Regions from separate parts of the Pseudomonas cavernicola genome, predicted to be linked through region 1. Evidence: predicted binding sites of a transcription regulator. Region 1 holds the regulator's gene; each other region holds the start of a gene.

Region 1 (6,978 bases):
TACTGGTGATGCCCAACGCATCGTTAAGCAGGCGAATCAAGCGTACCAAGATGCCCATGGCAATCGGGTCCTGGCCAACGAATGGTTCGTCATACATAAGAATTTGTGGGTCCAGTGCGATCGCCCGAGCGAGCGCCACCCGACGCTTCATGCCGCCCGAGAGCTCATCCGGCATCAACTCGATGGCACCCCGCAGACCGACCGCCTGCAGCTTCATCAGCACGATGTCGCGGACCATTTCCTCCGGCAACTGGGTATGCACGCGCAACGGAAAGGCGACGTTCTCGAACACATCGAGGTCAGTGAACAAGGCACCGCTCTGGAACAGCACACCCATTTGCTTGCGCATATCAAACAAATCGCCGCGTGAGAGATCGGGCAGGTTCTGGCCATTGACCCAAATCTCACCGCTGGCTGGGCGCAACTGGGCGCCAATCAAGCGTAAAAGCGTAGTTTTGCCGCTCCCGGAAGGTCCCATGATGCCGGTGACCTTGCCGCGCGGAATACGAATATCGACATTATTGAAAATGCTGCGCGAACCGCGCTTGAAGGACACGCCCTTCAGCTCGACCGCATAGGCGTTATCGGCACTCATCTGAACTCCTTGCGATGCAGCCTCCCTTTCAGACGCCACATCCCTTCGCGGGGACACCACGCTTACTGAACGGGCCGAATTGGCCGCGCACTATAACATTGCCGCCTTCCGCCACCCAAGATCGAAACAACCTTCGTTCAGCATTGCGACAGCTCTGGCGAACAGCGCCCAGTAATGAAGGGTGAGCACTTTGGCCTTTACCGCTATAATCGCCGCCTTTTCATCCGGCCACTGCATTCACGATATGAGCCAATCCAGCGACCTGATCCAGTCCGCGCAGCGCACCATTCGCCTCGAACTCGAGGCTATAGAGAGCTTGCTACCCCGTATCGACGCGGCTTTCGTGCGTGCCTGCGAACTGATTCTGGCCAGCAAGGGCCGCGTCGTCGTCGTCGGCATGGGTAAATCCGGGCATATCGGCAACAAGATCGCCGCCACCCTGGCCAGCACAGGCACCACGGCGTTCTTTGTCCACCCGGCGGAAGCCAGTCACGGCGACATGGGCATGATCACCCGCGACGATGTGGTGCTAGCCTTGTCGAACTCGGGGTCTACCGCAGAAATCGTCACCCTGCTGCCCTTGATCAAGCGGCTCGGCATCACCCTTATCAGCATGACCGGCAACCCTGATTCGCCGCTGGCGAAAGCTGCCGAAGCCAATCTCGACGCCCGCGTCGCCCAGGAAGCCTGCCCACTGAACCTTGCGCCGACCTCCTCCACGACCGCCTCCCTGGTGCTCGGTGACGCCCTGGCAATCGCCCTACTGGAAGCCCGCGGCTTTACTGCGGAAGATTTCGCCTTCTCCCACCCGGGTGGAGCCCTCGGCCGCCGGCTGCTGCTGAAAGTGGAAAACGTCATGCACGCCGGCGCCAGCCTACCGAAGGTCCAACGTGGCACTTCGCTAAAAGAGGCTCTGTTGGAAATGACCCAGAAAGGCCTGGGCATGACCGCGGTAGTCGAAGCGGATGGGCGCCTCGCCGGAGTCTTCACCGATGGCGACCTGCGCCGCACCCTGGATCGCAGCATCGACCTGCGCCAAGCCAGCATTGACGAGGTCATGACACCACACGGCAAAACCGCACGCCCGGAGATGCTTGCCGCCGAGGCACTGAAGATCATGGAAGACCACAAGATCAGCGCACTGGTGGTGGTCGATCAACATGATCGCCCGGTGGGCGCCTTGAACATGCATGACCTGCTGCGTGCGGGGGTTATGTAATGAGCAACCATGCGATAAGCACCGACCTGCTGCAGCGCGGTAAAAAGGTCAAACTTGCTATTTTCGATGTCGACGGTGTACTCACCGACGGCCGCTTGTACTTCCTCACCGACGGCAGCGAATTCAAAACCTTCAACACCCTGGATGGCCACGGCATTAAAATGCTGATTGCCTCCGGGGTGCGCACCGCCATCATCAGTGGACGCAAGACCCAGGTTGTCGAGCGCCGCGCACAGAACCTGGGTATCCAGCATCTGTACCAAGGCCGCGAAGACAAACTGGTAGTACTCGACGAGCTACTTGGCGAACTCGGCCTAAGCTACGAACAAGTCGCTTACCTTGGCGATGACCTGCCAGACCTGCCAGTGATTCGCCGGGTGGGCTTGGGCATGGCCGTCGCCAGCGCCGACAGCTTCGTCCGCCAGCATGCCCACGGCGTTACGCAAGCCCGCGGCGGCGAAGGTGCGGCCCGCGAGTTCTGCGAATTGATCATGCGCGCCCAGGACAACCTTGACGCCGCCCAAACCGCCTATCTATAGAGCCGATCATGCTGCGCAAACTGCTTCTCTCCGTGTTTTTCACCCTCGCCGCCCTGCTGCTGGCGGCGCTCGGCTACTGGAATCTCAACCCGGACAGCCTGCTCGATCAAACGCCCAAAGCCAGCGCGGAAAACGCCATAGACTTCTATGTGGTTAACGCGAGCACCGTGCAATACCAGCCGGACGGCAAGCTGCATTACGAAATGACCTCCGACAAGGTCGAACACCTCAAGGCAAGCGACATCAGCCTGATGACTCGACCGGACCTGCAACTTTATCGTGGCACCCCACAGCCCTGGCATGTACGTAGCGCCCGCGGCGAAGTATCACCGGGGGGCACGGAAGTCGAACTGATCGACGCCGTGCGCGTCGAGCGCACAGACGCCAAAGGCCGCCCGACCATACTCACCACCAGCCGATTGACCGTGTTCCCCGACAAGCAATATGCGCAGACCCAGCAAGCCGTTAGAATCGAGGCGGCCAACGGGGTGACCACGGCACAAGGAATGAAAGCGTACTTGAATGACGGCAGGATGCTCCTGCTGTCCAATGTAAGAGGCCAGCATGAGGTTCGTTAACAATTTGTCTCTCCGGACCCTCCCCCTTCTGCTCAGTTTTAGCGCCGTACTTGGAAGCGCGAGCGCCTGGGCACTGCAGACTGACCGCGAGCAACCGATTCGCGTGCAAGCTGACAGCGCAGAACTCGATGACAAACAAGGCGTAGCGGTATACCGCGGCGACGTCGTCATTACCCAAGGCACCCTGAAGATCACCGGCAACACCGTGACCATCACGCAGAACGCCAGCGGCGATATCGAAATCTTTACCGCCATCGGCACACCGGCGTATTACGAGCAGAAACCCGCTGTCGACAAACAGATCGTCAAAGCTTACGGCCTGACCATCCAGTATTTCGCCGCCAACGAGCGCATCGTGCTGATCGACCAAGCCAAGGTAGTTCAGGAAGGCAATACCTTCGAAGGCGAGAAAATCGTCTACGACACCCAGCGCCAGATCGTCAACGCCGGCCGCGCCACCGGCACCAACGTGACCTCGCCGCGCCCGCGCATCGACATGGTGATCCAACCGAAAAACAAACCAGCCGAACAGCAGGCGCAGTAATGGCCATCCTGAAAGCTCAACACCTGGCCAAGAGCTACAAGGGCCGCCAAGTCGTGCGCGATGTCAGCCTGTCGATTGAAAGCGGGCAGATCGTCGGTCTGCTGGGCCCGAACGGCGCCGGCAAAACCACTTGCTTCTACATGATTGTCGGCCTGGTTAACGCCGACCAAGGCCGCGTACTGATCGACCAGCAGGACGTCACCCACCTGCCCATGCACGGCCGCGCCCGCGCCGGCATTGGTTATCTGCCGCAAGAAGCCTCGATTTTCCGCAAGCTGCCGGTCGCCGACAACATCATGGCGATCCTGGAGACACGCAAGGATCTCGATCGTGCCGGCCGCCGCCAGGCCCTGGAAACCCTGTTACAGGAATTCCATATCAGCCACATTCGCGACAGCCTCGGCATGAGCCTGTCTGGCGGCGAACGCCGCCGCGTGGAGATCGCCCGCGCCCTAGCCACCGCACCCAAGTTCATCCTGCTCGATGAGCCCTTTGCCGGCGTTGACCCAATCTCGGTCGGCGATATCAAGCAAATCATCCACCACCTCAAGGCCAAGGGCATTGGCGTTTTGATCACCGATCACAACGTGCGCGAAACCCTGGATATTTGCGAAACCGCCTACATCGTCAACGACGGTCAATTGATCGCCGAAGGCGATGCCGAGACCATCCTGGCCAACCAGTTGGTGAAAGAAGTCTACCTGGGCCACGAGTTCCGCCTGTAGTTCGCGTAGCCATGCACTACAGAAAGCGTTCGAGGGCTAGGCAAACCCCTCAAGGTCAGGCATATAATTTGCTTCCTGGTGGCGCTTTGGCGCCCTGTAGTGGATAGCGCACGTGCGCCGGCGAATAAGGTCCTAAGCCCCCTCCATGAAACCATCGCTAGTCCTTAAAATGGGCCAGCAGCTGACGATGACACCGCAGCTGCAACAAGCCATCCGTCTTCTCCAACTGTCTACCTTGGATCTGCAGCAAGAGATTCAGGAGGCCTTGGAGTCGAATCCGATGCTCGAGCGCCAGGAAGATGGCGACGATTTCGACAACACCGACCCTTTGGCCGATGGCGCGGAGAGCGCCCCGCCCGCGCCCAACCAGGAAGAGTCCTACCAGGAAACCAGCTATCAGGAGTCTGCCCCTACGGTCGACAACCTGGAAGAAGGCGAATGGAACGAGCGCATCCCCAATGAACTCCCAGTCGATACCGCCTGGGAAGACATCTACCAGACCAGCGCCAGCAGCCTGCCCAGCAACGATGATGATGAGTGGGACTTCACCACTCGCACCTCGGCCGGCGAGAGCCTACAAAGCCACCTGCTCTGGCAGCTCAATCTGGCCCCGATGTCCGATAAGGATCGCTTGATCGCCGCCACCCTGATCGACTGCATCAACAATCAAGGCTACCTGGAAGAGACCCTGGAAGAGGTGCTCGAAGCCTTCGACCCCGAACTGGATATCGAGCTGGACGAAGTAGAAGCGGTGCTGCATCGCATCCAGCAGTTCGAGCCCGCCGGCATCGCCGCCCGCGACTTGCGCGAATGCCTACTGCTGCAACTGCGCCAGCTACCAGCCAAGACGCTTTGGCTGAACGAAGCCCAGCGCCTTGCAGGCGACTACTTGGACTTGCTCGGCAGCCGCGATTACAGCCAGTTGATGCGCCGCATGAAGCTCAAGGAAGACGAACTGCGCCAAGTGATCGAGCTGATTCAAAGCCTCAACCCGCGCCCCGGCTCACAGATCGAAGCCAGCGAACCGGAATACGTGGTACCCGACGTCATTGTGCGCAAGCACAACGAACGCTGGTTGGTAGAGCTGAATCAGGAAGCCATGCCGCGCCTGCGGGTCAACCCGCAATACGCAGGCTTCGTGCGCCGCGCCGACTCCAGCGCCGATAACACCTTCATGCGCAATCAACTGCAAGAGGCTCGCTGGTTCATCAAGAGCCTACAGAGTCGCAACGAAACCCTGATGAAGGTCGCCACGCAGATCGTCGAGCACCAACGCGGCTTCCTCGATTATGGCGACGAGGCGATGAAGCCTTTGGTCCTGCACGACATCGCCGAAGCCGTGGGCATGCACGAGTCGACCATCTCGCGCGTGACCACGCAAAAATTCATGCACACACCGCGCGGCATTTACGAGCTGAAATACTTCTTCTCCAGCCACGTCAGCACCTCCGAAGGCGGTGAGTGCTCGTCTACCGCAATCCGCGCGATCATCAAAAAACTGGTTGCAGCGGAAAATGCGAAAAAGCCGTTGAGTGACAGCAAGATCGCTGGTTTACTGGAAGCACAGGGCATTCAGGTGGCCCGTCGCACAGTCGCCAAATACCGCGAATCCCTCGGGATAGCGCCTTCCAGTGAACGCAAGCGACTGATGTAACGGCTGCACTGATCCAAGCCAAAGTGTTCCGGTGGCAGGCCCGTTAGCCTGTCTCTTACACACGGCAATAAGGAGAAAGCGGTATGCAAGTCAACATCAGTGGACACCAACTGGATGTGACCGACGCCCTACGCGCCTACATCGTCGAGAAACTCGAACGGGTTGAGCGCCACTTCGGAAAAATCACCAACGTGCAGGTCACCATGGAGGTCGAGAAGCTCAAACAGAAAATCGAAGCGACCCTGCACATCGCGGGCGGCGAAGTCGTCGCCCGCGCCGAACATGACGACATGTACGCGGCTATCGATCTACTCACCGATAAGGTCAACCGCCAACTTATCAAGCACAAGGAAAAGCAGCAGGGTCGCCTGCAAGGCGCCCCGGCGCGCTGACACCATCCCCTACCCATGATTCGACTTGAAAATATACTGACCCCCGGCCGTTCCTTGGTGAACGTGCCGGGAGGCAGCAAAAAACGTGTCCTCGAACAGATCGCCAACCTGGTCGCCCGCGAATTGCCCGACCTGGATGGACAAGACATTTTCGAGAGTCTGGTCGCCCGCGAGAAGCTTGGCTCAACCGGTTTCGGCAATGGCATCGCCATTCCACATTGCCGTCTGCCTGGCTGCGTATCGCCGATCAGTGCTCTGCTACGCCTCGACGCCCCGGTAGACTTCGACGCTATCGACGGTGCCCCAGTAGATCTGTTGTTTGTCCTGCTAGTGCCAGAGGCCGCCACCGATGAGCACTTGGAGCTCTTGCGCCAGATCGCCAGCATGCTCGACCGCAGTGACGTACGCGAACAGCTGCGCCATGCCCAGAACAGCGACCGCCTGTACCAGGTAGTAGTGGACGTGCAGAACAGCCGCTAGGCGGAGGCTCTGTTGAGGTGACTTTGCATGCCGCGACGGAGGCCGTCTTGTCGCAGGACAAGACGCGAGGAGAGAAATTTGGTCATTCCAAATAAACGACGAGTAACGCAGACCTGCGACAAGACGGCCCCGTCCCTTCGGGTTGCGCGTCAAAGCTCGCCATACGTCGTTGCGGGACTTGCCAAGGGAATGACCATTGCCTGCATCCCGCGCCTAACCTGGCGAGCTTTGGCGCGGCAACGCGGCGAACAA
Region 2 (6,978 bases), on a different contig from region 1:
CCGTCAGGAGGCCGAGTGGAATCGTTGTGGAGGGGGTTGAGCGGCAGGGATGCCGCGAGAGCCGCGATGAGCCAGGGACGGCCCTTCGCGGCGTACCCCCGGAGCGACGATGGAGAGAGGGAACCCGTCGCAGGCGGGCCGGATGCCGGGGCTAGACCTTTTGGTTTCTTTTGGGGCAATGCCAAAAGAAACTCGCCCAGCAGGGCGAAACCGGGCTGTCAGCCAGCACGGCAAGCGCCCAATGACACCAAACGACAAGACAACACCCTCTTGCCTATCCGATGTTAGTCCTCATGTCCCCCGGCAATCCGTGAAGAACCGTTTTTAACGCAGCATCACCGAGTTCAGCGGATCGTGAACAGGCTCTCAGGCGTAGTAGTCCACCAACCCGCGACCGTGGGTCAGCATCGTGCTGCGCACCTCGCTCGCAGGTAGCGGCGCATCATCGTCAGCACTGCTCAGCCGATCGCGACCGGCACCGCCGCGGCTCTGAGCATCGCCGCCCTGCCCTTGCCAACCACGGTTCAGCGACTGGTCGGATACGTTGACATCGAGCATGTTCATGCCCTGTTGCGCGAACAACTCACGCAAGCGGTGCATCTGCCCTTCCAAGGCATCGCGCACTCCCGCGTTAGGGCTGGCGAAGGTGACCTGCGCCTGGTCCTGATGCAGATTGATCCGCACCTCCAGACGCCCCAGCTCAGCCGGATCAAGCTGAATCTCAGCGGATTTGAGGTTCTGGCTGGACAGCCACATCACCCGATCCACCACGGCCTCGCTCCAACCACCTTGCTGCATCGGCACCGGCTGGCCGGGGATCAAGGCCGCCCGCTGACTCTGCGTGGCCGGCTGAGCAACTGACTGGCTCAGGGCACCGAGTTTGCTGGCGAAGTTATCCGCACGGGCATCGCTCGGGCTTTCTTTCAGAGCGTCCAGACCTTCAGTTGCCAGTTCGCTGAGCGGCAGCTCTGTCTCGGCCTTAGCCTCGCCATTCAGCACTGTCGGATCGGCGAAAGCCGCCAGAGCATTGGCGAAATTCTGTCCAGCGCTCAGCGCCGTTTGCGTTGCCGTAGCATTCGGCGCGGCCTGTTGCTGCGCCGCGGCCTGCGCCTTGGCCCCGAGTTCGAGCGCCATCTTCACGGCTGGCAGCTCATTCAGCGCGTCCAACTCGGGATCATGACTCGCCTCGGTCATGCTCGCATGCCCCGAACTCGCGAGGCTACTTAGTACAGTCGGCAACCCGAGTTCACCCTCGCCCCCAGCTTCGGCTTCGGCGTTGACGGCAACCTCCACCTCCGTGGCGGGCTGTTGACCGGCCATCACCATCAACAGCAATGGATCTAGGGCCGGGTCGAGCTGTGCCGGATCGGTCGGCAAGGGATTGCCGCTTTCGGCAAGCACTGGTTCGCCAGCGGTTGCCACAGCGCCGGGATCTTCTTCGCGATCCGGCTCGCTGGTTTTGTCGCAGTTGGGTTTAGCCGACGCGTCGCTACGCTCGGCGGACTTTGCCTGACGCTCCTTGGCATACACCTGAGCGAAGCTGGCAGCCCCACTCTTGCTGGGCTCGGCCGGTTTCGCCGGGGCTTTCGCCGCAGACGCTTTGGGCTTTACCTCGGGTGCAGACTTGAGAAGCAGATCGGGGGCAACGGACATGGGCACTCTCCGTGCGGATGGGTCGTGCCAGGGATATAGCAAGGCTTGGGCCAAGTTTTTCGCGGGGCTTAAATGTGGCTCTTTCCGGAATTCCTGGGCAACTGTTAACACCTAAAACCGCATAGGCAATCTGGTCGCAAGAGCCCGGCTGTTTGTTGGCCTTGAGCTTGTACCCAAGCCGTTTAGCTCGCTGGCTGATGCTTCTGGTTGCGCCCCCTCGGGCGCCTCACTTTTCTTTGTTTGCGCAAAGAAAAGTAAGCAAAAGAAAGCGCACCCCGACATCCGGGTCTGCGCTGCGCTTCGACTACCCTCACTCCGGCACTGCTCCAGGGGCACGCCACGAAGGGACGCCCCTGTCCCATCGTGCCTCGCTCGGCGTCCTGCCTCGGCAATTGCTCCCGGCATTGCCCTACCTCCTGCATCCATGCAGTCGTCGCGTCCCCCTGCGCAGCACCTCCACTCGGCCTCCTGACGGGGACCCGGGGTGTCGCCTGTGCGCCTTGTGAAAACCTGAAGCCACCTGCCGTCTGGTGGATTGATACATAAGGTCGGGCGGGGATAGCGCCCCTTCAGGAGGCCGAGCGGAATCGTTGCGTAGGGGGTTGAGCGGCAGGGATGCCGCGAAAGCGACGACTGGCCATGGATGGCCCTTCGTCGCGCCCCCCCCCCCGGAGCGACGATGGAGGGAGGGAACCCGCCACAGGCGGGCCGGATGCCGGGGCTAGACCTTTTGGTTTCTTTTGGGGCAATGCCAAAAGAAACTCGCCCAGCAGGGCGAAACCGTTCTATCAGCCTGCGCGTCAAACGGCCAATGACTCGGAACTAAAAACCAACACCAGATTGCCTATCCGGCGTTAACCTTTCATGTCCCCGGTAATCCGTGAAGTACGTTAAATATTGAGTTGGACTACTGCTCTTCGTAGCGCGTCATGCCCGCGAAAGCCCCTCAAGCAAAAGCATTGCGATAGGTAAACGAATCAACCGCTCAGTCCACTAGATCTTGAGCAGGCGCTAAGTGCGTGGCATCGGGAAACGCTGCCGCTCGGACTTGAAGAGGATGCACACGATGGCAAACTCGCGCTCGATCTGTTCGATCAACTGCGACGTCTCGGCCAGAAGACCGCGGCGGCTGGCCACCTCCAACTGTTTGCACAACCCAGCCAGGAGCGGCGCACCCATGTTGCTGCAACTGCCCTTGAAGCTGTGCGCAGCCAACCGCAAGCTCTGCGCGTCACCGCCCTGCTGCGCGGCGTGCAGCAAACGCAGGCGCTCCTCAGAGTCGGCCAGGAAGGTATCCAGCAACAACGGATATTCGTCCTCCATGACGTCCTGCAAGGCGACCAGTACGGCGTTGTCGAGATGAACATCGGACACTTGGTCACTCCTTGATCAAGGATCTAAAAATTATGCCTGATCCGACCAGGAAAACTCCACGCTGACGCCCCGCCCATCATCAGGCCAAACGCAGCGCTCGGTCAGCTGTTGAACCAAGCTCAAGCCGCGCCCACATAGGCTGTCCGCCACTTGCTGCTGCTCCAGCACACGTTGCACATCGAAGCCCTGACCACTGTCCTCGACCCGCACGATCAACCGGCCACCGCCAGGTTCCGGCAGCAGTTCCAGGTGAAAACGCACGTACCCCTCGCTCAGGTTGGCCAGGCGTGCGCTACGTTCACGGTAGTAGTCGGCGAAGCCCGTGGCGTCGCATTTGAGCGCCGAATCCAGACCCAGAACACCGTGCTCCAGCGCATTCGAGTAGAGCTCGGCCAGCACGCTGTACAGCGCCCCACCCTGGACACGCAACCCCTGTACTTCGAGGAGCAATTGCAGCAGGAACGGCAGCGGATTGAAGCGTTTGAGGGTTTGCGCACGAAACTCAAAACTTGCCGACCAGTCCAGCGGACTGCTCTGCCCGCTGTCGGCGAACGCCGGCGGTGGTCGAGGCAAGGTGCCGGCCTCAACCAGGCAGACCTCGACCATGCTGACATCATCCTGCGCCTCGCCACGGAAGCTGGTCAGCGCCTGTTGGATTTCGTCGAACAGCAGATCAGGCTGCCGATTGGCCGCGAACACCGCCAACAGGCGTTCCTCGCCAAACAATTGGGCAGCGCTGTTACGGGTTTCCAGCACCCCGTCAGACAACAAGAACAGCCGGTCACCCAACTCCAGCGGATAGATCTCACAGCTGTCATCAAAGGTCGCCGGCTCCAACACACCCAATGGCAAATGCCGTGAAACCAACGGAATCCGCTCGCTATTAGCAATGCGGTGCAGATAACCATCCGGCAGGCCACCATTCCAGACCTCGACCACCCGCCGCTGAAAGCTCAGGTTAAGCAGTGTGGCGCAGCAGAACACCCCCCGTGGCAGGATGCGTTTGAGCTTGGCATTCACCTCGCGGAGGATTTCCGCCAAGGAGTAACCCTTGGCGGTCATGCCGTAGAACACTTCGGCCAGCGGCATGGCGCCAATCGCTGCCGGCAAGCCGTGGCCGGTAAAATCGCCGAGCAGCACATGCATGCCGCCAGAAGGCTTGAACGCCGCTAACAGCAGGTCACCGTTGAACACGGCATAAGGCGATTGCAAGTAGCGGATATTCGGCGCGCTCAGGCATCCGGAGTGCGCTACTTTGTCGAATACCGCCTTGGCCACCCGCTGTTCGGTCAGCAGGTGCTCGTTGTGTTTGGCGATCAGATCGCGCTGCTCCAACACGGTCGCTTGCAGGCGACGCAGGCGGTCCATGGCCTTGATCTTGGCTTCGAGAATGACCCGGTTATACGGCTTGGCGAGAAAGTCGTCGCCACCGGCCTCCAGACACCGAACCAAGGCCTCGCCTTCGGTCAGCGAGGTGAGGAAGATGATCGGCACCAGCGCTTCGCCGGCCGCTTGCTTAATCCGTCGCGCCGCCTCGAAGCCATCCATCACCGGCATCAAGGCATCCATCAGCACCAGCTGTGGCCGCTCGAGTTCGAACAGCGCCACCGCCTCCAAGCCATTGCTGGCGGTCAGCACCTGATGCCCCTGACGATTGACGATGGTCGACAGCAGCATCCGATCGGCAGCGTTGTCCTCGACAATCAGGATGGACAGACGCTCGGCCATCAGTGGATGTCCTATGCGATTTTGAACAACTGTGCGAAGTTGGAAATGGCGAGAATCTTGCGCACATCGGCATTGCAGTTGATCAGGCTGATCTGCGCATGGTCGCCACCCGCATGGTCACGCAGCAGCAGGAGCATGCCAAGGGCCGAACTGTCGAGGTAGGTGGTGCCCTCGAGGTCGACGACGTAACGCTTCGGGCTGACATTCACCCGCTCGTAGGAGTCGCGAAACGCTTGGTGCGCGCCAAAATCGAAACGTCCCTGGATCCGGATGCTCAGCTCTTGCCCATCGGCTGAGGGCAGCGAAGTGATGGCCATGTAACACTCCCTATGCAGCAGAAACCCATAATTTTATGCGCGGTGCATACTCTGATGATGTAGCACCGCGACTCGCCAGCAGCAACCGCAATCAGCCGTGCTCACGTCCGATCAGCCGTTGCGACAACTCATCGAGCAACTTCTGCTCCCGTTTATCCGCGGCCACACGCGCCTCGTCAAGATAACGCTGAACTAACTTGCGCAGGCCTTCCAGCCGCGCATAACGCTGCTGCCAAAGCTCACGGGCCTTGTGCAGATTATCGCGGTTCCAGGCCACACTCTGGCTTTGTTGGCTAATGGCCGTTTCCAACTGCGCGAGAAAGCGCTGGTAGTTCATCAGCCATTGCCCGGAGACGCCCTGACGGCCTTCAGTGAGCCACTGCTGTTGGTAATCCGCCAGGTAGCGATGCAACTCCCCCAGCTTGCCCTCGGCCTGACTCAAGAGTGTCTGACAGCGACCAAGCTGGCGGGCCGCCTCGCGCTCATCACGCTCGGCCATATCAATCACCGGCGTTAATCGCGTTGCTCGGCTTTGCGCCATTTAAACCTTAGCCTCTCGGCGCCGCAGGGTTGAAGACTGCGGCCAACTGCGCCCTGCTTTGCGCCAAACTTTCATTATCGTCCAAGCCCTGACGCAGGTATTGAACCATCGCGGGATGACGGGCAATCGCCAAGTCGGTTTCCGGATCGCCGCCCGGCACATAAGCACCCACGCTGATCAGATCGCGACTTTGCTGGTAGCGCGACCACAGCTGCTTAAAGCGCTGGGCGTTGCGCATATGCTCGGCATCCACGACCTGCGGCATCACCCGGCTGATCGAAGCCTCGATGTCGATGGCCGGATAATGCCCCTCCTCCGCCAAACGCCGCGACAGCACGAAGTGGCCATCCAGCACACCACGAGCCGCATCGGCGATCGGATCCTGCTGGTCATCGCCTTCGGACAGGACGGTGTAGAACGCCGTGATCGAGCCCCCGCCCTGCTCGGCATTGCCGGCACGCTCCACCAGCTTCGGCAGTTTGGCGAACACCGACGGCGGATAGCCCTTGGTCGCCGGTGGCTCGCCGATGGCCAGGGCGATCTCGCGTTGAGCCTGGGCAAAACGGGTCAGGGAGTCCATCAGCAACAAAACGTTTTTGCCCTTGTCGCGGAAATATTCGGCGATGCGCGTGCAATACATCGCTGCGCGCAAGCGCATCAGCGGCGCATCGTCGGCGGGCGAGGCCACCACCACCGAGCGCTTGAGTCCCTCCTCGCCGAGGATTTGCTCGATGAACTCCTTGACCTCGCGACCGCGCTCGCCGATCAGCCCGACCACGATGATCTCCGCCTCGGTGAAGCGTGTCATCATGCCCAGCAGCACGCTCTTACCCACGCCGGTACCGGCAAACAGGCCGAGGCGTTGACCGCGGCCGACGGTCAACAGCCCGTTGATGCTGCGGATGCCAACGTCCAACGGCTCGTCGATCGGGTGACGCTTGAGTGGGTTGATCGTCGGGCCATCGATCGGCACCCAGTCTTCGGCCTTCATCCTGCCCTTGCCGTCCAGCGCGTTGCCGACGCCATCCAGCACCCGGCCGAGCATCGACCGCCCCATCGGCAGGCGGCCGCTGTCCGGCAGCGGCACGACACGGGCGCCAGGAGCAATGCCGGCCAGGCTGCCGACCGGCATCAAGTAAATCTTGCCATTGGAAAAGCCCATCACCTCGGCCTCGACCTGCACCGGGTGGTAGCTGTCATCGTTGATCACCAGGCAGCGACTGCCGAGAGCGGCCCGTAGACCTTCAGCTTCCAGAGTCAGGCCGACCATGCGCAGCAGGCGACCCTCCACCACCGGCTGGCTGGGCAGCCGCACCGCCTCGCTGTAGCCGCCCAGCCGCTTGGCGAAGCTGATGCGCTCAAGGC
Region 3 (6,978 bases), on a different contig from region 1:
TTATTCCGTCTCGATGGAACGCAGCTGTACGGGATCAATGTGTTCAAGGTGAAAGAGGTGCTGCAATGCCCCAAGCTCACCATCATGCCCAAATCCAGCCCGGTGGTGCGTGGAGTCGCCAATATCCGTGGGGGAACCATTCCAATTCTTGATTTGGCCATGGCTACCGGTCGACCAGGACTGGCTGACTTGAAGAACAGCTTTGTCATCATCACGGAATACAACACCAAGGTTCAGGGCTTTCTGGTGCGCTCGGTAGAGCGCATCGTCAACATGAACTGGGAAGAGATTCATCCACCACCCAAGGGCACGGGCCGTGACCACTATCTAACCGCCGTGACGCGCTTGGATCAGCAGTTGGTGGAAATCATCGATGTGGAGAAAGTTCTCGCGGAGGTCGCCCCGACCTCCGAGGCTATTACTGCCGGTGTGATTGATCTGGAAACCAAGAGCAAAGCCATTAGCAAGCATGTACTGATCGTCGACGACTCGTCAGTTGCGCGTAAGCAGGTGATGCGTTGCTTGCAGTCGGTAGGTGTCGAGGTCACGGCATTGAACGATGGTCGTGAAGCTTTGAACTATCTGCGTAGGTTGGCGGATGACGGTAAGCGGCCGGAGCAGGAATTGCTCATGCTGATTTCCGACATCGAGATGCCGGAGATGGATGGCTATACGTTAACCGCTGAGATTCGTGCCGATCCACGCATGCAGAAACTGCATATCCTCCTGCATACTTCGCTCTCCGGTGTGTTTAATCAGGCGATGGTGAAGAAAGTTGGTGCGGATGATTTTCTCGCCAAGTTCCGGCCCGATGATTTGGCTTCGCGGGTGGCTGAGCGCATCAACATAGCAGCTGAGGTCTGAGAGCTTGGCTCTCAGCGGTACATAGGTTCGGAGAGGCGGCGCCAGTGTCTTCAGGTAATTTGGATTTTGAGCAGTTCCGGACTTTCCTGGAAAAAGCCTGCGGCATCCTCTTGGGTAGTAATAAGCAGTACTTGGTATCCAGCCGGCTGAATAAGCTGATGGAGCAGAATGACATCAAGACACTCGGCGAATTGGTACAGCGCATGCAGGGCCTGCCGCGCAGTGGTCTGCGTGAGCAGGTGGTGGATGCCATGACCACCAACGAAACCCTCTGGTTTCGTGACGCCTACCCGTTCGAAGTGCTGAAGAATCGGGTCTTGCCCGAGCTGCTCAAGGCTAATCCAACGCAGCGATTGCGCATTTGGTCGGCGGCGTCTTCATCGGGGCAGGAGCCGTATTCGGTATCGATGGCGATCGACGAGTTCGAGCGCAGCAATCTCGGCCAGCTGCGGGCCGGCGTACAGATCGTTGCGACTGACCTGTCCAGCTCCATGTTGCTGGCGTGCAAGTCGGGTGAGTACGACAGTTTGGCGATAGGGCGTGGGTTGTCGCAGGAGCGCCTGCAACGTTATTTCGATCCGAAAGAAGCGGGGCGTTGGGCGGTCAAGCCGGCGATCAAGAGTCGGGTCGAATTTCGCGCCTTGAACCTGCTGGATAGCTACGCCAGCCTTGGCAAATTCGATATCGTATTTTGCCGCAACGTGTTGATCTACTTCTCCGCCGAGGTGAAGAAGGACATCCTGCTACGCATTCATAGCACCTTGAGGCCGGGTGGCTATTTGTTCCTCGGTGCTTCCGAGGCGCTGAATGGCCTGCCCGATCACTATCAGATGGTGCAATGCAGCCCGGGGATCATCTACAAGGTGAAGTGAGTGTCGGCAGGGCGGTAGGGTTATGCATCAAAGAAGGGAGGCCATTGGCCTCCCTTTTTGTTTTTAGAATGCGGCAAAACGCCGGGCAGGGTTGCCGCCGGCTTTGCCAGGCAGCGGAAAGGCTTTGCCGCTGAGGGGCTATTTCCTTACTTAAAAATATTCAAATTGTTGATTTATAAGTAAAAAATAAATTGGCATGAGCTTTGCTATATGTCTGACAGGGAAAACCAGACACGCCAATAGGCAAAGGTTCGTTGACCATGAGCATCAGTTTCGAGACAGCCCTCGGAATCCATGAAAAAGCACTCGGCTTTCGCGCCCAGCGTGCCGAGGTTCTGGCCAACAACATCGCCAACGCCGACACACCTAACTACAAGGCGCGTGATCTGGATTTTGCTTCGGTGCTCGCCGAGCAGAGCGCTAAAACCCAGCGCGGCCCGGTTGCGCTGAACCGCACGGACAGTCGGCATCTCTCCGCCGAAGGTCTAGCCATGGCGGATAGCGCGTTGCAGTACCGCACCCCTTCACAACCCTCGATTGACCAGAACACGGTGGATGCGCAGCTGGAGCAATCCAATTACGCGGAAAACGCTGTGCAGTTTCAGGCCAGCTTCACCTTGCTCAACAGTAAATTCAAAGGGCTGATCGGCGCCCTGCGCGGCGAATAACGGAGTCGAATGCCATGTCACTAGCCAGTGTTTTCAATATCGCCGGATCCGGCATGAGTGCCCAGACCACTCGCCTGAACACCATCTCCAGCAATATCGCCAACGCCGAGACGGTGTCTTCGAGCGTCGACCAGACCTACCGCGCTCGCCATCCGGTATTTGCCACCATGTTCCAGAATCAGCAGTCGCTGAGCGGCGACCGTGGTTCGTTATTCGCCGATCAAGACGAGCCTGGCCGTGGCGTGGAGGTGCTCGGTGTGGTCGAGGATCAGGGCAGCCTGACTCCGCGCTATGAGCCGAATCACCCGGCGGCGGATGCCAATGGTTATGTCTACTACCCCAACGTCAACGTGGTCGAGGAAATGGCCGACATGATTTCCGCCAGTCGGGCCTTTCAGACCAACACCGAAATGATGAACACCGCCAAGCAGATGATGCAGAAAGTCCTGACCCTGGGTCAGTGAGCTGCCAACGAGGGATGAAGCATGAGCATCGATAGCACTAGCGCCGCCGGCTCGCTACTTGATCAGTATCAGATCAAGACTGAGACGAAGAGCAGCAAGGATCTCGGTAAGAACGAGTTTCTGAACTTGCTGGTCGCTCAGTTGAACAACCAAGACCCGCTGGCGCCGCAAGAGAATGGCGCGTTCATCGCCCAGTTGGCGCAATTCAGTCAGGTGGAGGGGATTGAGAAGTTGAACACCAGCATGGGTTCGCTGGTCTCCGGTTATCAGTCTTCGCAAGCGTTGCAGGCGTCCTCCTTGGTCGGGCGCAAGGTGATAGTGCCGAGCGAGAAGGCGGTGGTGGATACCAGCGAAACCTTTAAAGCCAGCCTAGTGCTGCCACAGTCAAGCAGCAACGTGTACGTCAACATCTACGACAGCGCAGGCGCTGTGGTGAACCGGGTCAGCATGGGCGAGCAGGCCGCCGGCAATGTCAGCTTCATGTGGGACGGCAAGGACTCCAGCGGCAAGGTGGCGCCACCCGGTACTTACAAGTTCGAAGCGCAAGCGGTCTTCGGTACTGAAACCAAGGGGCTATACACCCTGCTGCCGGCTAACGTCGACAGCGTCACCCTGGGGCAGAACGGTGGTGAGTTGATGCTCAATCTGGCGGGGCTCGGCAGCATTGGGCTCTCCCAGGTTCAGGTCATCGGCCAGTAATTACAGTCAGCAACTTCTACGTTGTAATCGCCGGCTGTACCGGCAAAGGAGTATTCCATGGCGTTCAATATTGGCCTTAGCGGCTTGCGGGCAGCGACTAGCGACCTCAACGTCACCGGTAACAACATCGCCAACGCTGGTACTGCTGGTTTCAAGCAGTCGCGTGCGGAGTTTGCCGACGTGTATGCCGCATCGGTGCTTGGTTCAGGCTCCAACGCGCAGGGCAGTGGCGTGCTGCTGGCGAATGTGTCGCAGCTGTATAACCAAGGCAACATCAACTACACGCAGAACGCTCTGGATCTGGCTATCAACGGCAATGGCTTCTTCGTCACCAGTAACAATGGCGATGTCGGCTATACCCGGGCCGGTTACTTCGGTACGGATCGCGATGGTTTTGTCGTCAACAACTTCGGCTATCGCCTGCAGGGCAATGCCGTGGATGCCAATGGCAATGTGCAGAGCGGTGTGGTTGGTGACCTGAAGATCGAGACGGCGAGTCAGGCGCCCAAGGCCAGTAGCAAGCTGGATCAGAACTTCAACCTGAACTCGACGCTGGTGTCGCCGAAAACCTGGCAAGCCAGCTATGACGCCGAATACAACCGTTGGCTGAATGATCCGGTCAACGGCGTAGTTGACCCGGCCAACCCGACTGGGGCTCAGCAGGCGGCTGCGGCGACCTCTGCTGCATCAGTCGCGGACGCCACCTTCAACCCCAGCGACCCGACCACCTATAACTCGTCCACCTCGGTGAACATCTACGACACGCAGGGCAATGCCCATGTGTTGACCCAGTACTTCGTCAAGACCGGCGCCAATGACTGGGACATGAAGATGCTGGTCGACGGCCGTAATCCGGCCGACCCCGGCTCCACCACACCCTATGCTCTCGGTTTGAGTTTCAACTCCACCGGCCAGTTGCAAAGCGTTAGCGATGAGAATGCCACTCCGGGCCTGGTGACCATTGGCGCCGACATGACGGTGACCATCAATGCCGCCAGCGGCAATCCGCCGACTCCCGGCAGCGGCTGGATTCCGGCCATCTCCGACAATGGCAAGCCACCGGTGTGGAACTGGAACGGAGCCCAGGCCAATGCGGGCGGCATCGCCTTCGACTTCTCCGACGCTACCCAGTTCTCCAGCGCCTTTGCGGTCAACAGCGTCAGCCAGGATGGTTACACCACCGGGCAATTGTCCGGTCTGGAAATTGACGATACCGGGGTGATCTTCGCCCGCTACACCAACGGTCAGTCCAAGGTGCAGGGGCAGATCGTATTGGCCAACTTCGCCAACGTGCAGGGCCTGACCCCGGTGGGTAAGACCGGCTGGGTGCAGTCGTTCGAGTCGGGTGAGCCGGTGGTGGGTACGCCGCGTACCGGCACCATGGGTGCGCTGCAGGCTGGCGCATTGGAAGACTCCAACGTCGAGTTGTCGGACCAGTTGGTGAACCTGATCGTCGCCCAGCGCAACTACCAAGCCAACGCCAAGACCATCGAGACTGAGAGTGCGATCACTCAAACCATCATCAATCTGCGATGAGTCGCGTCTTGCCGCCTGAGAAATAGGTCGGCAAGCGCTTTGCCGCTGGCGGCAGCCACTCGCCGCCAGCGCTATTTTAAGACCCCGAAAGGGGTTTTTTTGTTTTTAAAATTTGTTTTATATCAATTGCTTACTGTTTTTATTCGAGAGTGGCATAGCGCTTGCTTTGTAGCTGGTAACAGAGCAGCGGGCGGCAAGCGCCACCCCTCGGAGAATGACCATGGACAAGATGCTGTACGTCTCCATGACCGGAGCCAGCCAGAACACCCTGGCCCAGCGTGCGCACGCCAACAACTTGGCGAATATCTCGACTAACGGCTTTCGTCGCGACTTCGAGCAGGCGCGCTCGATGCAGGTGTTCGGTGAAAGTTTCCCGTCACGGGTCTACGCCATGAGCGAGCGCCCAGGCACCGACTTCACCCCCGGCACCTTGCAGGAAACCGGTTACGGCATGGACGTAGCCATCAGTGGCGATGGCTGGCTGGCGGTGCAGGCGCCGGACGGTGGCGAGGCTTATGTACGGACCGCCAGCCTGAAGATCGATGCCCTCGGTCAGCTGCGTGCCGGCAATGGTTTGCCGGTGATGGGCAATGGCGGTCCGATTGCCGTGCCACCGGAGCAAAAGGTCGAGATCGGTCAGGACGGCACCATCACCGTTCGGGCCTTGGGCGAGGCGCCCAATGTCTTGGCTGAGGTGGATCGCCTCAAGCTGGTCAACCCGGATCTCAAGCAAATGGAGAAGGGCGCCGACGGCATGATCCGCTTCAAGGGCCAAGGCCCCGTGCAAGCCGATACCAATGTCCGGGTGACTTCCGGCTTTCTGGAAACCAGCAACGTGAATGCCGTGGAGGAGATGACCGCGATCCTCTCCTTGTCCCGCCAATTTGAACTGCAAGTGAAGATGATGCGCACTGCCGAGGACGATGCGTCGGCCATGGCGCGTGTTTTGCAACTCAGCTAGGGCGTGTCGTCAATTATTTGCCTGTTGCGCCGGAGCCTGCTTTTACGCAGAGCAAGGCATGAGGAGAGAGATTTGGCTATTCCAAATGAGCGACGAATAACGCAGCGCTGCGTAAAAGCAGGCCCGTCCCTTCGGGTTGCGCCTGAAAATCGGCCATGCGGCGTTGCAGGACTTGCCAATGGAATGACCATTGGCTGCGGCCCGCGCCTTGCCTGGCCGATTTTCAGGCGGCAACGCAATCTGGCAAATAATTGACGACACGCCCTTTCCAGCACGTGGCCGCCGTGAAACCGGCGCCCGAGGAGAATGACCATGCTACCGGCTCTGTGGGTCAGTAAAACCGGTTTGTCCGCCCAGGACATGAACCTGACCACGATTTCCAACAACCTGGCCAACGTTTCGACCACTGGCTTCAAACGTGATCGCGCGGAGTTTGAGGATCTGCTGTATCAGATCCGCCGGCAGCCGGGTGGCCAGACCAGCCAGGACAGCCAACTGCCGTCTGGCCTGCAGCTGGGTACCGGTGTGCGCATTGTCGGTACGCAGAAGATCTTCACCGCCGGCAGCCTACAGACCACCGAGCAGCCGCTGGATATGGCGATCAACGGCCGTGGCTTCTTTCAGGTGTTGATGCCCGATGGCACGGTTTCCTACACCCGTGATGGCAGCTTCCATCTGAATTCCGACGGCCAGCTGGTGACCGCCAATGGTTTTGCCTTGGAGCCGGCCATTGTCCTGCCGAACGAAGTGAAGTCGTTCACTGTGGGTGAAGACGGTACGGTCTCGGTCACCACCACTGGCAACCCGCAGCCGCAGATCCTCGGCAACATCCAGACCGCTGACTTCATCAACCCGGCTGGCCTGGAAGCGATTGGCGGCAACATGTTTTTGGAAACCGCCGCCAGCGGCACGCC

What was found. The regulator sigma-54, encoded in region 1, starts transcription at its own class of promoters, with help from an activator protein. The targets are predictions, from matches to a motif close to ANTGGCATNNANNTTGCTNT.
Region 2: the regulator sigma-54 is predicted to act here: its motif matches at 1,689-1,708, upstream of D3879_RS17470 (flagellar hook-length control protein FliK).
Region 3: the regulator sigma-54 is predicted to act here: its motif matches at 1,927-1,946, upstream of flgB (flagellar basal body rod protein FlgB).

Annotation. Positions count from the first base shown of each region.
Region 1 covers NZ_QYUR01000002.1:88,107-95,084, forward strand. The annotation lists gene D3879_RS00755 (ATP-binding cassette domain-containing protein) at 1-595, opposite strand, end outside; gene D3879_RS00760 (KpsF/GutQ family sugar-phosphate isomerase) at 840-1,814, shown strand; gene kdsC (3-deoxy-manno-octulosonate-8-phosphatase KdsC) at 1,814-2,353, shown strand; gene lptC (LPS export ABC transporter periplasmic protein LptC) at 2,362-2,931, shown strand; gene lptA (lipopolysaccharide transport periplasmic protein LptA) at 2,918-3,475, shown strand; gene lptB (LPS export ABC transporter ATP-binding protein) at 3,475-4,200, shown strand; gene D3879_RS00785 (RNA polymerase factor sigma-54) at 4,346-5,854, shown strand; gene hpf (ribosome hibernation-promoting factor, HPF/YfiA family) at 5,938-6,246, shown strand; gene ptsN (PTS IIA-like nitrogen regulatory protein PtsN) at 6,262-6,726, shown strand.
Region 2 covers NZ_QYUR01000006.1:300,011-306,988, forward strand. The annotation lists gene D3879_RS17470 (flagellar hook-length control protein FliK) at 367-1,653, opposite strand; gene D3879_RS17480 (Hpt domain-containing protein) at 2,665-3,027, opposite strand; gene D3879_RS17485 (fused response regulator/phosphatase) at 3,058-4,755, opposite strand; gene D3879_RS17490 (STAS domain-containing protein) at 4,767-5,072, opposite strand; gene fliJ (flagellar export protein FliJ) at 5,164-5,613, opposite strand; gene fliI (flagellar protein export ATPase FliI) at 5,621-6,978, opposite strand, start outside; gene fliH (flagellar assembly protein FliH) at 6,972-6,978, opposite strand, start outside.
Region 3 covers NZ_QYUR01000006.1:327,311-334,288, reverse strand. The annotation lists gene D3879_RS17635 (chemotaxis protein CheV) at 1-864, shown strand, start outside; gene cheR (protein-glutamate O-methyltransferase CheR) at 909-1,736, shown strand; gene flgB (flagellar basal body rod protein FlgB) at 1,997-2,404, shown strand; gene flgC (flagellar basal body rod protein FlgC) at 2,419-2,868, shown strand; gene flgD (flagellar hook assembly protein FlgD) at 2,890-3,567, shown strand; gene D3879_RS17610 (flagellar hook protein FlgE) at 3,625-5,103, shown strand; gene D3879_RS17605 (flagellar basal body rod protein FlgF) at 5,324-6,064, shown strand; gene flgG (flagellar basal-body rod protein FlgG) at 6,377-6,978, shown strand, end outside.